4 regions of the Vreelandella janggokensis genome follow, and region 3 is predicted to be linked to each of the others. Evidence: predicted binding sites of a transcription regulator. Region 3 holds the regulator's gene; each other region holds the start of a gene.
What was found. The regulator sigma-54, encoded in region 3, starts transcription at its own class of promoters, with help from an activator protein. The targets are predictions, from matches to a motif close to TGGCACNNNNNTTGCTNT.

Region 1 (3,308 bases), 400 kb from region 3:
CGCTATGGCGACATTGCCTCTCCCCAGACAGCTACCCCGGGGCAGCGGATCAGTCGTTGGTGGCAACGTCTGATCCACCCTCGCGGCTAAAAATGATAGTTGATCAGCGCACCACCCATCACTTGGGTCTTGTCACCCACGTCATCCACGATCGGGCTGTCCGCGGCATCGCCTGTTAACCGCGTCACGCCGAGTAACCCCGTTACCGACCAATCGCGGGTCAGGTAATAGCTCAGGCGGCTGTTCAGCCCGTAACGGACATAGCCATCGTTCGGGCGGTAGATGGCTAGCCCTGAGCGCGCACTTTCTGCTGGCGAAATGCCGAACATGTCGCGAGTCCAGTCATCGCTTGAGTAGGTCAACTCAGGACCAATCGAAAACGCCATTTGCTGAGACAGCATGGTGCGCCAGTTGGCTTTAAGGTCAGCTTCATAGCCGTCTACATCGCCGCCTAGAGGAGCTTTCGTCGCGGCTTCCAGCCCCCACGGGCCGTTTGAATAGCGGACACGTACGCCCGCCGCTGCACCATCGTCTACCTCGTCAAGGCCGCTTAGCTCGCCATCGTTATCACGCCCCGGCAGGTAGGTGATGAACGGTGAAACCTTCCAGTTTCCCTGGCGAAGTAAATTCCAGCCAATACCATCACGGACACTGGCATAAAAGGTATCACCATAGGTAACGCTGGCACTTGGCCAGCCACGCGTTTCATTTTTGTCGCTACCCAGATAGTCGGGAACGCTAAATACACCGGCGCCAACGCTGCCTTCCCACTGGGCCAAAGCGCTACTTGATGCAACCATCAGCAACGTGGATAGCGTAAAATATGATAGGGCAGATAGTCTCGATCTCATGGTTAAAACCCACTGTTATCATTTAGGTTTGGAAGCAATGCCTTAACCAACCAAAGGCCGTCTTCCTTGACGTAAGCAATCAGCGACAAATCCTGACCAGGAATGGCCAGCTGCAAATGAATTGACGATCAGCGTGGCGCAGGAGCCACGCCTAACATACATTTATGTATGTAAGCTAGCATTCGCCTTCATTTCCGTCAATTTAACTTCTCCCACCGAATCAACGCTACCACCGAGACAATCAACGACAGAACGGCCTTCTTGCAACAAGATCGTGCACAGCCCACGAGTGTGCCCCTCAGTGGTGCAGCCCTCACCGAGCAAGCCTTGCGATGGCTGATTCTCACCACACCACTGGAAAATATAAATTCGACCTTAAAAAAAATAAATCAATGAAATAAATCGATTTTACGATTTTCTCAGCCCTCCAGTTAATAAATTGGCATGCCAAATGCAGCACCCTGACAACGAGCTCAGCGCCTGCAATACCCAGATCCAATCGAAGAGCTAACTCAAAAAGCTAACGCAAAGGGCTAAAGACTAAAGGACTAACACTGGACATTCAGGCGCGGCGTTAATCAACCGAAAATGACACAGGAAAACCTATTCATGTCATATCTAATGCCCAGTGAGTTTGTTACCAAGCTGGTAGACCAGGGTGAAGCGAAAGTCTATATGGGCACCCGGGATACGCTTATTCGCGCCTTCATGGCGGGGGCCACCCTGGCGTTGGCGGTTATTTTCGCCATTACTATCGCCACCCAAACAGGTAATTTCCTGATTGGAGCGCTGCTCTTTCCCGTGGGCTTTGTCATGCTCTACTTGATGGGTTATGACCTGCTCACCGGGGTTTTCACGCTGGTTCCAATCGCCTGGCTCGATAAACGACCCGGGGTCACCCTGCCACGGATGCTCAGGTGCTGGGGGCTGGTAGGACTTGGTAACCTGGGGGGCGCCTTGTTCATTGCCACGTTTGGCTATATGAACTTCACCATGGGCGGCACTGAGGAAATCAACGCCGTCGGCCAGACCATGATGTCTGTCGGTGAAAGCCGTACTGTGGGTTACCAGGATGCTGGCCTAGCCGGTTGGATTGTGCTTTTCCTGAGGGGCATGTTCTGCAACTGGATGGTTTCCATGGGGGTTGTGGGTGCCGCCATCTCGACAACGGTATCCGGCAAGATCATGGCCATGTGGATGCCGATCATTGTGTTCTTCTATCTTGGCTTCGAGCATTCCGTGGTCAACATGTTCCTCTTCCCGATCGGCCTGATGATGGGCGCTGAATTTACGCTGTATCAATACATCATGTGGAATGAAATCCCCACGGTTCTGGGTAACTTGGTCGGTGGTCTGACATTGGTCGGTCTGGTTCTTTACACCACCCACGTGCGTACCCAGCCCAAGAAAAATTTATCTTGATCGAGATCCATTGATTTAAAACAGCTAACAAAACAGGGCGCCATGCGCCCTTTACCACACGGGAGAACTCTCATGGATAAACTTGAAATGCGCCACACCCTGCTTGCCGCCAAAGCGCGCAAGAAAATGAGCTGGGATGATATCGCCACCGCTGTCGGGATGTCGCCTGTGTGGGTAGCGTCAGCTTGCTATGGCATGAACAGCGCCAGCCCCGATATCGCCCAAAAGATCTGCAACACGCTGGATGTCGAGAGCGACGTTGCCGATGCCCTGGTGACATTCCCGACCAAGGTGTGGGATGAAGCCATCCCACAGGACCCCTTCATTTATCGGCTCTATGAAGTTGTCGGCGTATATGGCGAGACACTCAAGGATGTGGTGCAGGAGCAGTTTGGCGACGGCATCATGAGTGCTATCGATTTCACCATGGACGTCGATAAGGTGGAAGATCCCAAAGGCGACCGTGTTCTGCTTACCCTGAATGGCAAGTTTTTACCTTATAAGTCCTGGTAACGCCTACTTCTGGTACGCCTCGAGCGCGGTAATGCTGCGTTCAACGCCGCTGCGATAGCTCGCCCCAAAGAGCAGCAAATGATTAAGCAGCGGGTAGAGTTGAAATAACGCTTCACGCCTCGGCCAATCGGCCGGGGCGTCGCCGTTCCAGTAGGCCTCGAAAAAGCGTTCATCCAGGGAGCCAAATAGGGTCAACATGGCAATATCGACTTCCGGGTAGTGACGATATATCGCCGGGTCGATAATGGCGGGGCCACGCGGCGTGAACATCACATTGCCCGACCACAGATCGCCGTGCACCAGGCTCGCGGGCCTGTCGGGCAGCCAATCTTCCAACTCATGTGCCTGACGGGCGATGCGCTCATAAAGCTTTTTATCGAGCAAACCGCGCTGATAGCAGGCGTCGCCGAGAGGCAACAGCCGCCGCTCGCGCTGAAAAACACGTCCATCGTCCAACGGTGCATTGGGCTGAGGGGTGCTGCCACAGGCGTTATCCCAGTGCCAGCCATGTTGCTCACCGAC
Region 2 (3,308 bases), 310 kb from region 3:
CTGCCAACGGCAATCGCAGTTGGCTATCGACAATTACCCTCAGCGGCTGGCGCCTGGCGATGTCAGCGGCATCATCCAAGCCGAGTTGCTCGGCACGAACCGTCAGGCGTGAATCATCCATGATGACGGTCTCCACACCACTCAATATCGCACTTGAACGGGCACGTAATCGTTGAACCTGCGCGCGCGCCTCAGGGCCAGTAATCCACTGGGATTCACCCGACCCCATGGCGGTGCGACCATCGAGGCTCATCGCCATCTTCATGCGCACAAAGGGACGTTTGCTCGCCATACGGGCGATAAAGCCAGGATTGAGCGCGCGGGCGTCTGCCTCCAGCAACCCGACTGACACCTCGATCCCCGCATCTTCCAAAAGGCGAATGCCCCGGCCACTGACCTGAGGATTGGGGTCTACCATGGCCACCACTACGCGCGCCACCCGAGCGTCTTGCAACGCCACGGCGCAGGGGCCAGTGCGGCCAATATGTGAACACGGCTCTAACGTGACATAGGCGGTCGCGCCACGAGCGTTCTCGCCCGCCGCAACCAATGCATTGACCTCCGCATGCGGCTCACCCGCGTAGCGGTGATAGCCCTCGCCCACAACCTCACCATCGCGGACAAGTAAGCAGCCCACACGAGGGTTGGGGTCGGTGGTGTACAGACCGTATGCCGCTAACGCCAGCGCGCGGGCCATGTAACGATGGTCATCGGTACTGAACAAGGCCACGCTCACGTTGAGGGCCTGCCGTCAGCAGGTTCCTGGGACAAGCGATCAATTTCAGCCCGGAATTCGTCCAGATCCTGAAACTTGCGATACACGGATGCAAAGCGAATGTAGGCCACCTGATCGAGGGTGTTCAAGGCCTGCATGACCGACTCACCAATATCGCGGGCGTCAATTTCCCGGTCTCCCCGCGCGCGAAGCGTCTGGCGTATCCGCTCGACGGACGCCTCAATAGCTTCTGCGCTGACCGGCCGCTTTTCGAGCGCCCTCAGCATACCGGCACGCAGCTTGGTTTCGTTGAAGCTTTCGCGCGAACCGTCAGACTTGACCACACGGGGCATGACCAGCTCGGCGGTTTCATAAGTGGTAAAACGCTCCTGGCAACTTGCACATTGGCGACGGCGACGCACCTGGTCACCGTCGGCTACCAGCCGCGAATCGGTCACGCGAGTATCGTTAGCACCACAAAAAGGGCAATGCATGGCGTTCAACCTGTTGTCGGCCCGTGCGAAAGCGCTGCACGAGAAAGCAAAATACGACCTGTTAATGCGCTATTAACCGCCTATTGTAACGTTTTGGCACACAAGCTGCACCGTTTGTGGAAGCCTGTTTACTGGGACACCCTTATGACCGCCTTCGACGACACTGTGCACGTTTATCTGGATCACCTTTACGGGCCCCGCGCCACGGAGGTTCAGCGCCGCCTGAATCAACGCCTGGCGCATTTTTGCCCAGCGTCGGAGCCGCAACTTTCCATCGAGCAGCAGGGTCAGCGTGCACCATCGTGGAGCGAGAAAGACCAGTGGCTGATCACCTATGGTGACTCTATCGTTGATGACCCAGCGCCCCCGCTGGCAGTGCTCGACGACTTTTTGCAAGCGCGTCTCGGTGAACGTATCAGCGGCGTCCACGTACTGCCGTTTTTCCCGTGGAGCAGCGACGACGGCTTTTCAGTAATCCACTACCGGGAAGTAAACCCCGACCTGGGCGACTGGCAGCATATTCAGACCCTTGCCCGCCACTACGACCTGATGGCGGACCTGGTGCTCAACCATGTGTCCCGGGAGTCGTTATGGTTTGTCGACTATCTTAGCGGTAGCCTACCGGGGCGCGATTATTTTATCGAAGTCGACCCCGACACCGATGTGTCGGCAGTGGTTCGGCCACGTAGCAGCCCGCTGTTGGTGCCGATATCCACCCGCCGGGGAACAAGTTACCTATGGGCGACGTTTTCCGAAGACCAGCTCGACCTGAACTTCGAAAACCCCGATGTGCTGCTGGAATTTGTCGGCATCCTGCTGTTTTACCTCGAGCAGGGCACCCGTATCGTGCGCCTGGACGCCGTCGCCTTTCTATGGAAGCGGCTGGGAACCAACTGCATTCACTTGCCGGAAACCCACACCGTCGTGCGATTGCTACGCGCCATTGTGGACCACGTTGCCCCCGGCACGCTGCTGATCACCGAAACCAACGTGCCGCATCACGAAAACATCAGTTACTTCGGTCTTGACCGCCTCGCCGACGGCCCGCCCGACGAAGCCCACATGATCTACCAATTCACCTTGCCGCCGCTGCTGTTGCACACCCTGACACGGGGCGAAACGCATACCCTGCAAGGCTGGCTGGCCAGCCTGCCGCCGCTACCCGACCACTGCACCTATCTCAATTTTACCGCCAGCCACGATGGCATTGGCGTACGCCCACTGGAAGGCCTGTTACCCGATCACGAACGCGATGCGCTGCTCGAACTGATGCACCGATTTGGCGGCTTTGTCAGCATGCGCAGCAACCCCGACGGCAGCGACACCCCCTATGAAATCAACATCACCTGGTTTGAAGCCATGCAAGGCACGCGCAAAGGCCCCGATCCGTGGCAAATTGCACGTTTCTTGTGCAGCCAGGCGATCATGCTCAGCCTTCAAGGCATTCCGGCCCTGTATATCCATACCCTGACCGGCACGCTCAACGACGTGGAAGGCGTTGAGCGCAGCGGTCGCTTACGCTCTATCAATCGCCGCCGCTGGCAGCGCCGCGAACTCGATTTACTCCTCGACAGCACCGCCACACCCACCCATGACGTTTTCAATGCGCTGAGTCGATTGCTGGACTGCCGACGCCGAGAGCCCTGTTTCCACCCCAATGCCGCACAGCGCGTACTGACTTCGGATCCATCGTTGCTGGCCATCGAACGTGGTCCGCTGGCCAACGGTCGCCGCCTGTTGGCGCTATACAATGTCACCGAGGTGCCCCTATCATTTGATCAGCTCGGTGATGACGTCCAGCACGCCTTATCGTCAGTCCCATGGCAAGACCTCAACGCCCGATCCTCTGGTCAAGCCACCGACCCTTTGCCTCCCTATGCCGTGCGCTGGCTGGTTCATGGCCCTTGATATTCCTGGCATCGATTTATTAGCGGAAAAAGATGCCGATTCAGGCCCTGCGCGTTAGGCTATCTCCTCGATTCTGCAACGATTGAGGAACGCTATGCGCGATGGGTTCACCCTGCACCGCTTATTCCAACCCCGGCCAGCATCACGCCGTTCGCCCCTATTCGGCAGCGCGATGCTCGGCATGCTCATGA
Region 3 (3,308 bases):
TGGCTCAACGAGGAGGAGGTGCGCCTCGAAGGTAACGTTCAAGGCCACCACCCTCCGGAGACGCAACCCGGACAGGAATGAAACATGAAAGCGTTTATCTACACGGCGATGGCTGCTGCCTGCCTAGTGCCTTTTTACGCAACCGCAGATAATCACCAGCAACCGGTTGAAGTCGTCGCCGACCAGCTCGACCTGGATCAGCGCGCCGGTACAGCGGTCTACACCGGCGACGTCGAAGTTCGCCAAGGCAACATGCTGATAAGAGGCGACGAAGTGGAAATCCAGCGAAATGAGGAAGGCGAGCTCTCGCGGGCCACGGCGCTGGGCGAACGGGCCTATTTGCGGCGGCAACCCGAAGACCAGGATGGCCCGATGGAAGGCTGGGGTCGAAGGGTGATCTACCATGTCGCCGAGCGACGCGTCGAGTTGATTGACCAGGCGGAAATCATCCAGCAAGGCGACCGCTTCACCGGGGGGCGGCTGGAATACTTTATCGACCGCGAGTTCGTCAAGGCGCGCTCCGACGTCGACAATCAAGAGTCGCAGCGCATCCGCATGACGCTGCAACCCGAGGGATAAGGAGAGCCTGATGGCAGTTGCCGACAACAGCGCAACACAAACGCTATACGCCCGCCATTTGGCGAAAAGCTACAAGCGCCGACGCGTCGTAAAAGACATCAACCTGGATATCTCACAAGGCAGCATCGTCGGTTTGCTCGGCCCCAACGGCGCCGGTAAAACCACTTCATTCTACATGATTGTCGGCCTGGTCAAGGCAGATGCAGGCAGCGTCGGGATTGATAGCCTGGACCTTTCCCGAGCACCCATGCACGAGCGTGCCAAGGCAGGCATTGGCTATTTGCCCCAGGAGGCGTCGATCTTTCGCAAACTCTCCGTCGCCGACAACATCATGGCCATTTTACAAACCCGTCACGACCTGGATCGAGCCGGACGCGAAGCACGCCTGGAAACACTCCTGGAAGAGTTCCATATTACCCACATCCGCGACAATATGGGCATGAGCCTTTCCGGAGGCGAACGGCGCCGCGTCGAGATCGCCCGGTCCCTCGCGACAGAGCCTGCGTTCATCCTGCTTGATGAGCCTTTTGCAGGTGTAGACCCCATCTCCGTGGGCGATATCAAGTCGATCATCCGCGCCTTGAAGGAGCGAGGTATTGGCGTATTGATTACCGATCATAACGTGCGTGAAACGCTGGATATTTGCGATGTGGCGTATATCGTCGGCGACGGGCATATTATCGCCAGCGGTTCGCCGGCCGCCATTCTTGACAATCAGGAGGTGCGTGACGTTTACCTAGGTGCTGATTTCCGTCTCTAAAGCCATCAATGGCATATTTATTGCCGATGGCATACTTATTGCACTTGCACCCAAACACAACTCGCACTAGGGTGGATGCTTTCCGATAAACGAGTGGTTCTCAGATGGTCATGAAAGCTTCTCTTCAACTGCGGATCGGCACTCAGCTCACCATGACACCCCAGCTGCAGCAGGCAATTGCCCTGCTACAGCTATCAACGCTCGATTTACGCCAAGAAATCCAGCAAGCGCTTGACGCCAACCCCATGCTCGAGCAGGAAGATGAGTTCAGCGAAAGCGAGCAAGCTGACAGCGAGCCGGAAGCAAGCGAGTGGGCAGATAGCATTCCCAAGGAGCTATCCGTCGATAGCGACTGGTCAGATACCTATCAGGATACGATGGGCAGTGGCAGCACAAGTAGCGAGGGGCCTGACTTCGAGCGCCAGGCCACCGGGCAAACGCTGCATGGCCACCTCCTCTGGCAACTCGCCATGACCGATTTGAGCCAACGTGAACAGTTGGTGGCCGAGAGCCTGATTGACGCACTGGATGCTAACGGCTATCTCACCCAGCCCCTTGCCGATATCCGCGAAGGACTGCGAGACCAGGGCGTGGAAGGCCTCAGCCAGCGCGAGGTTGAAACCATTCTACTGCGACTGCAACAGTTCGAGCCCACCGGCATCTTCGCCCGCGATCTTCGCGAATGCCTGATGCTTCAGCTCGCCGCACTACCCGGTGACACACCGCTGCTGATTCCTGCGCGGCGTCTGGTTCGCCAGTTCCTTGAAGCGCTGGGTAAAAATGATCAGCGCCTCCTCAAGCGAAGACTCGGCCTGGACGATGTGCAACTCGATGACGTCATCCAACTGATCAGAAGCCTGGACCCGCGCCCCGGCAGCGTTTACAGCGCCACTGACGATAGCTACGTGATTCCCGACCTGGTGGTTCGCCACGATAACGAAGGCTGGCACCTCGAACTCAACCCAGAGGCCTTACCCAAGCTCAGGATTCAACCCGACTACGCTAGCCTGATCAAGCGCGCCGACAAGAGTCATGATAACCAGTTCCTCAAGGATCACTTGCAGGAAGCCCGCTGGCTGATCAAAAGCCTCTCCAGCCGCAACGACACCCTGTTACGCGTCGGCCGCGAAATCATCACTCGCCAGATCGGCTTTCTCGAACACGGCGAAGAGGCCATGAAACCGCTTATACTGGCCGATATTGCCGATGCGGTAGAGATGCATGAGTCGACCATCTCTCGCGTCACCACCCAGAAGTTCATCCATACACCGCGGGGAATTTTCGAGCTTAAATACTTCTTTTCCAGCCAGATCAGTGGCCAGGACGGCGACAGCCACTCCAGCACGGCCATACGCGCTCGACTCAAAAAACTGATTCAGGAAGAACCCCCCGGCAAACCTTTGTCAGATAGCCGTCTGGTCACCCTGCTGGAGGAAGCCGGCATCCACGTAGCACGTCGCACGGTTGCCAAATACCGCGAAGGCATGGGCATCCCTTCGTCCAGCGAACGGCGTCGCTTACGTTAAGCAAACGGAAACTCAACACAAGGGCTTTGCTTAACGCCAAAAAGGGTTACAATCGAAGGACAGTCCGACGGATAAGGAGTACGTCAATGCAAGTCAATATCACCGGTCATCATGTAGATCTGACTGACGCCTTGCGTGACTATGTCAACGAAAAGCTGGAACGCGTTGAGCGCCATTACGACAACATCACCACCGTGCAGGTAACGCTCTCGGTCGAAAAAGAGCGTCAACAGGCCGCCTGCACACTCCACGCGGCAGGAGCTGACTTGCATGCCGAGGCCCTCGATAATGACATGTACGCCGCCATCGACGCCCTGGCGGACAAGATTGATCGACAGCTCGTTAAGCATAAGGAAAAAGCACAAGCCCGCGCCCAGGGCGCAGGTGTGCGTTAATTCAATGACGTTGGCCACAATCCTCCCCCCGGAACGCGTTCTCTACGA
Region 4 (3,308 bases), on a different contig from region 3:
GCTAAAACCACCTTAAACATCGCCCTGGTTATCCAGCTCTACTGCCTCATGCATTCGCGTTAGAATGTCGGGCACCGCTGCCTGAACGCGGTTCCAACTGGGAATAAAGGGTCGTTCGCGGGGATTATCCAGAAACAGGTTGCCCGCTTCCAGCAGGTTGCTGGCGAACAGTTCAACGGCCTGCTCTTCGCTGTGACGATCCAGACTCAAACCGTTCATAGTGGCGTCATGGTCATAAGCCTCGATCAGGTCCAACGCCAGCCGGTAGTAGGTGGCTTTCAGGGTGCGAAAATCTTCACTGCTGAACGTGATCCCTTGAGTGGCCAGCTTTCGGTAAAGGGCTTTGGCGATATCCAGGCTCATGCGGTTCAAACCGGTATCAGGGTTTTCCTCGCTGACCGGCTGGTGCTTATGGTCGTAGGCATCGGCAATGTCGACCTGACAAAGCTGACGCGGCGAGTAATTGCGCTGAAGCTCGGAGAGAACGCCAATCTCAAGCCCCCAGTCTGCCGGGATGCGGATCCCCTCCAACACGTCGCTACGCATGGCGAACTCACCCGAGAGCGGATAGCGGAAGCTGTCCAGGTAATCGAGGTAAGGCAACGGACCACACACAGTTTTTAGCGCCCTCAGCAGCGGCGTCACCATCAGGCGCGATACTCGCCCGTTGAGTTTTCCCTCGGCAATGCGCGGGTAGTAGCCCTTGCAGAAACTGTAGTTAAAACGGGGATGGGCAACCGGGTACATCAATCGCGCCAGCAGCCCCCGGTCGTAGGTCAGAATATCGCAGTCGTGCAGCCCCACCACCGATGACCGCCCAGACGCCAATACATAACCCGCGCAATACCAGACGTTGCGCCCTTTACCAGGTTCAAGTGCGCCCAGCCCGTGCTGTTCAAGCTCGGTGTCCAGGGCACGCAGGCGGGGCCCGTCGTTCCATAGGATACGTGTGTGCTGAGGCAGGCGTGAAAAGAACTCCCGTGCATATAAAAACTGCTCGCGATCGGCCCGGTCCAGGCCAATCACGATCTCGCCGAGATAGGGTACCTTGACCAGTTCATCGACAATGGCCGAAAGTGCCGGACCCTCAAGCTCTGAAAACAATGATGGCAGGATCAACCCCATCGGGCGCCGCCGGGCAAACTGGCTGAGTTCTTCTTCCAGCGCCTCAACCGGGCGACGCGTCAGATTGTGAAAGTCAGTAATCACGCCGTTCTGGTGGAAATCACTCATGCGTTTGCCTCCTTTGCATCACGCGGATTGGTCGGCGTAAACGCGTTACCCCACCAGTGAGACATGCCTTCTACCCAGCCCTCGGGGCCAGTGGCTTGTGTGCGGTAAAGATGGGGGTTAGTAGGGTCAACCGTCAGCTCATGGTGGCCACGGATCACGACCGCCTGATCGACGACGTTTAACATCGACACGTCGTTGGGGCCATCGCCCAGGCCGATGGACAGCGGCTCACGACCGCGCAGCGCCCGGAATCGCCCAACCAGCCAGGTGACCGCACTGCCCTTGTCGGATGCACGACCCATAACATGATAAAAGCGGCCACCCTGGGTAAGTTGCAGGCCGTCACCTTCCAGGGCGCGGCGAAACGTCTCCAGCGACGCGTCATCGTCGTGCCACAGCAAGGGCTCGCTACCCTCGCGCTGGCGGGCAAGTTGTGCCTGGATAGCGTCGAGTCCGGTCAGCCCCGTCAAGTCGTCAAGGGTAAGCTCACTCATCGGGGTAAACCGCACATCGAGCCGTTTGCGCCAGACCTTCAAACGGGCCCGAATAAAACCAATATCAACGCTTGGATGCTTGATGACCATCCCGTCGCGGCCGTTGCCCGGCCGATCCAGCCGCGCGTGGCACCAACCAGGCGGAAGGCCGATGACAGCACCATTTTCAGCCACGAACGGGGTCATCGTTAGCCCAAGCGTTTCACGCAGAGGAAGCAGTTCAGCACGCGTTTTACTGGTCACGGGGATCACCGGTATCTTCGCCTGCTTTAATCGGGCGAGCCAAGTCCTCGCCGGGGAAGCGTCATAGCTATGGTGGTCAAGCAGCGAACCGTCGAGGTCGGTGACCACTAGGCGCGACAGCTCCACTTGGTCATCGGGGGGCGCCGAAGCGCTGGCGTGTTCAAGCATGGCGCAGCCTCTCTACTGCTAAGCGGTGGACGCGCTCAATCACCACTTGTTGGAGATGGCGATGACAGCGTGTTTATTGCCTAGCACAATACGTGCCAACACTTTTAACGCTTTGATATCCATAAGGTGGAGAGGGGGAACACCCAGAGGCGAGAACGGGTGCCCCCGAGGCAGACATTGCAGCGCGCTTTTTTGGTGCACTCAGAGAGGGCATGCACAGGCACCAGCGCCAGGATGGTGCCGCCCAGCATTACATTTGATAACAAAAAAACCAATACAAAGCTTGGCAAGACTTAATAAATAGCTATACTCAAATTGTACCCACTGGCAACCCTGTACACCCCACCCCCCTCTGCCAGTGGGCTGCAGTGAGCCAAGCCCTTTATGCCCGCCTTCCCCGGCGGGCTTTTTTTCTGCAAGGGTTTTATTCTACGTGGATGACAACTTCGACTCGGCGGTTACGCGCCCGCCCTTCTGCCGTGTCATTATCTGCCAGGGATTGAGTAGCCGCCAGCCCAACGGCACGTAAGCGATCCGATGCAACGCCCGCCTCTTCCAAGGCCTCCACAATCGCGATCGCCCGGGCACTGGATAGCGCCCAGTTGGATGAATATTCAGGGGTGTCAATCGTTCGACTATCCGTATGGCCCTCAACCCATACTTCACCGTCATAACGCTGGATGGTGTCAAGCAACGTGCTGATCAGTTCGCTTCCACCATCGGTTAACCCCGCTTCTGCTGAGGGAAACAGCAGCTTGTCCTGCACTCGCAAACTGATACCTTCTTCTACCCGTGAGACTTCGACACCTTCTAAATCAGGTAGATAAGGGGAGCTCTCCATCTGCTCTCTCAGGGCCAATGCAGCGTCAATGGCATTATCGCTGAGCGTCTCGACATTACTTGGGGGATTATCCGTGAGGACCACCATATAATCAGCCAGCGGAAATTGAAGCGCTGACTGTTCAACCGGCACCAAGGGCATCGGCAAACGGCGTTCAGGCAACGCGGCTGGTGATTCTGCTACCGGGTCAGGCATGGCGAGCAGCGGGGGGACACCCCGCGTGGTTCGTCTGGGCCGCCCAGCCACCCCCTGAGCCGCCGTGATCGTGCTGGTCAGCAACTCGCCACCCAGCCAGTTGGTCGAATATCTTCGCTCATCACGCATATTGG

Region 1: a site for sigma-54 is predicted at 1,292-1,309, ahead of QC816_RS02585 (formate/nitrite transporter family protein). Genes of this name have one in related genera too.
Region 2: a site for sigma-54 is predicted at 1,304-1,321, ahead of QC816_RS02925 (sugar phosphorylase). Genes of this name have one in related genera too.
Region 4: a site for sigma-54 is predicted at 2,219-2,236, ahead of QC816_RS12920 (HAD-IIB family hydrolase). Genes of this name have one in related genera too.

The regions. Positions count from the first base shown of each region.
Region 1 covers NZ_JARWAJ010000001.1:553,591-556,898, reverse strand. The annotation lists gene QC816_RS02595 (alpha/beta fold hydrolase) at 1-90, shown strand, start outside; gene QC816_RS02590 (MipA/OmpV family protein) at 87-800, opposite strand; gene QC816_RS02585 (formate/nitrite transporter family protein) at 1,461-2,273, shown strand; gene cynS (cyanase) at 2,346-2,786, shown strand; gene QC816_RS02575 (fructosamine kinase family protein) at 2,790-3,308, opposite strand, start outside.
Region 2 covers NZ_JARWAJ010000001.1:635,186-638,493, reverse strand. The annotation lists gene ribD (bifunctional diaminohydroxyphosphoribosylaminopyrimidine deaminase/5-amino-6-(5-phosphoribosylamino)uracil reductase RibD) at 1-730, opposite strand, end outside; gene nrdR (transcriptional regulator NrdR) at 733-1,209, opposite strand; gene QC816_RS02925 (sugar phosphorylase) at 1,354-3,117, shown strand; gene dsbG (thiol:disulfide interchange protein DsbG) at 3,290-3,308, shown strand, end outside.
Region 3 covers NZ_JARWAJ010000001.1:949,749-953,056, reverse strand. The annotation lists gene lptC (LPS export ABC transporter periplasmic protein LptC) at 1-81, shown strand, start outside; gene lptA (lipopolysaccharide transport periplasmic protein LptA) at 85-579, shown strand; gene lptB (LPS export ABC transporter ATP-binding protein) at 590-1,339, shown strand; gene QC816_RS04290 (RNA polymerase factor sigma-54) at 1,444-2,865, shown strand; gene hpf (ribosome hibernation-promoting factor, HPF/YfiA family) at 2,952-3,260, shown strand; gene QC816_RS04280 (PTS sugar transporter subunit IIA) at 3,265-3,308, shown strand, end outside.
Region 4 covers NZ_JARWAJ010000004.1:232,694-236,001, reverse strand. The annotation lists gene QC816_RS12925 (glycosyltransferase family protein) at 13-1,233, opposite strand; gene QC816_RS12920 (HAD-IIB family hydrolase) at 1,230-2,138, opposite strand; gene QC816_RS12915 (OmpA family protein) at 2,563-3,308, opposite strand, start outside.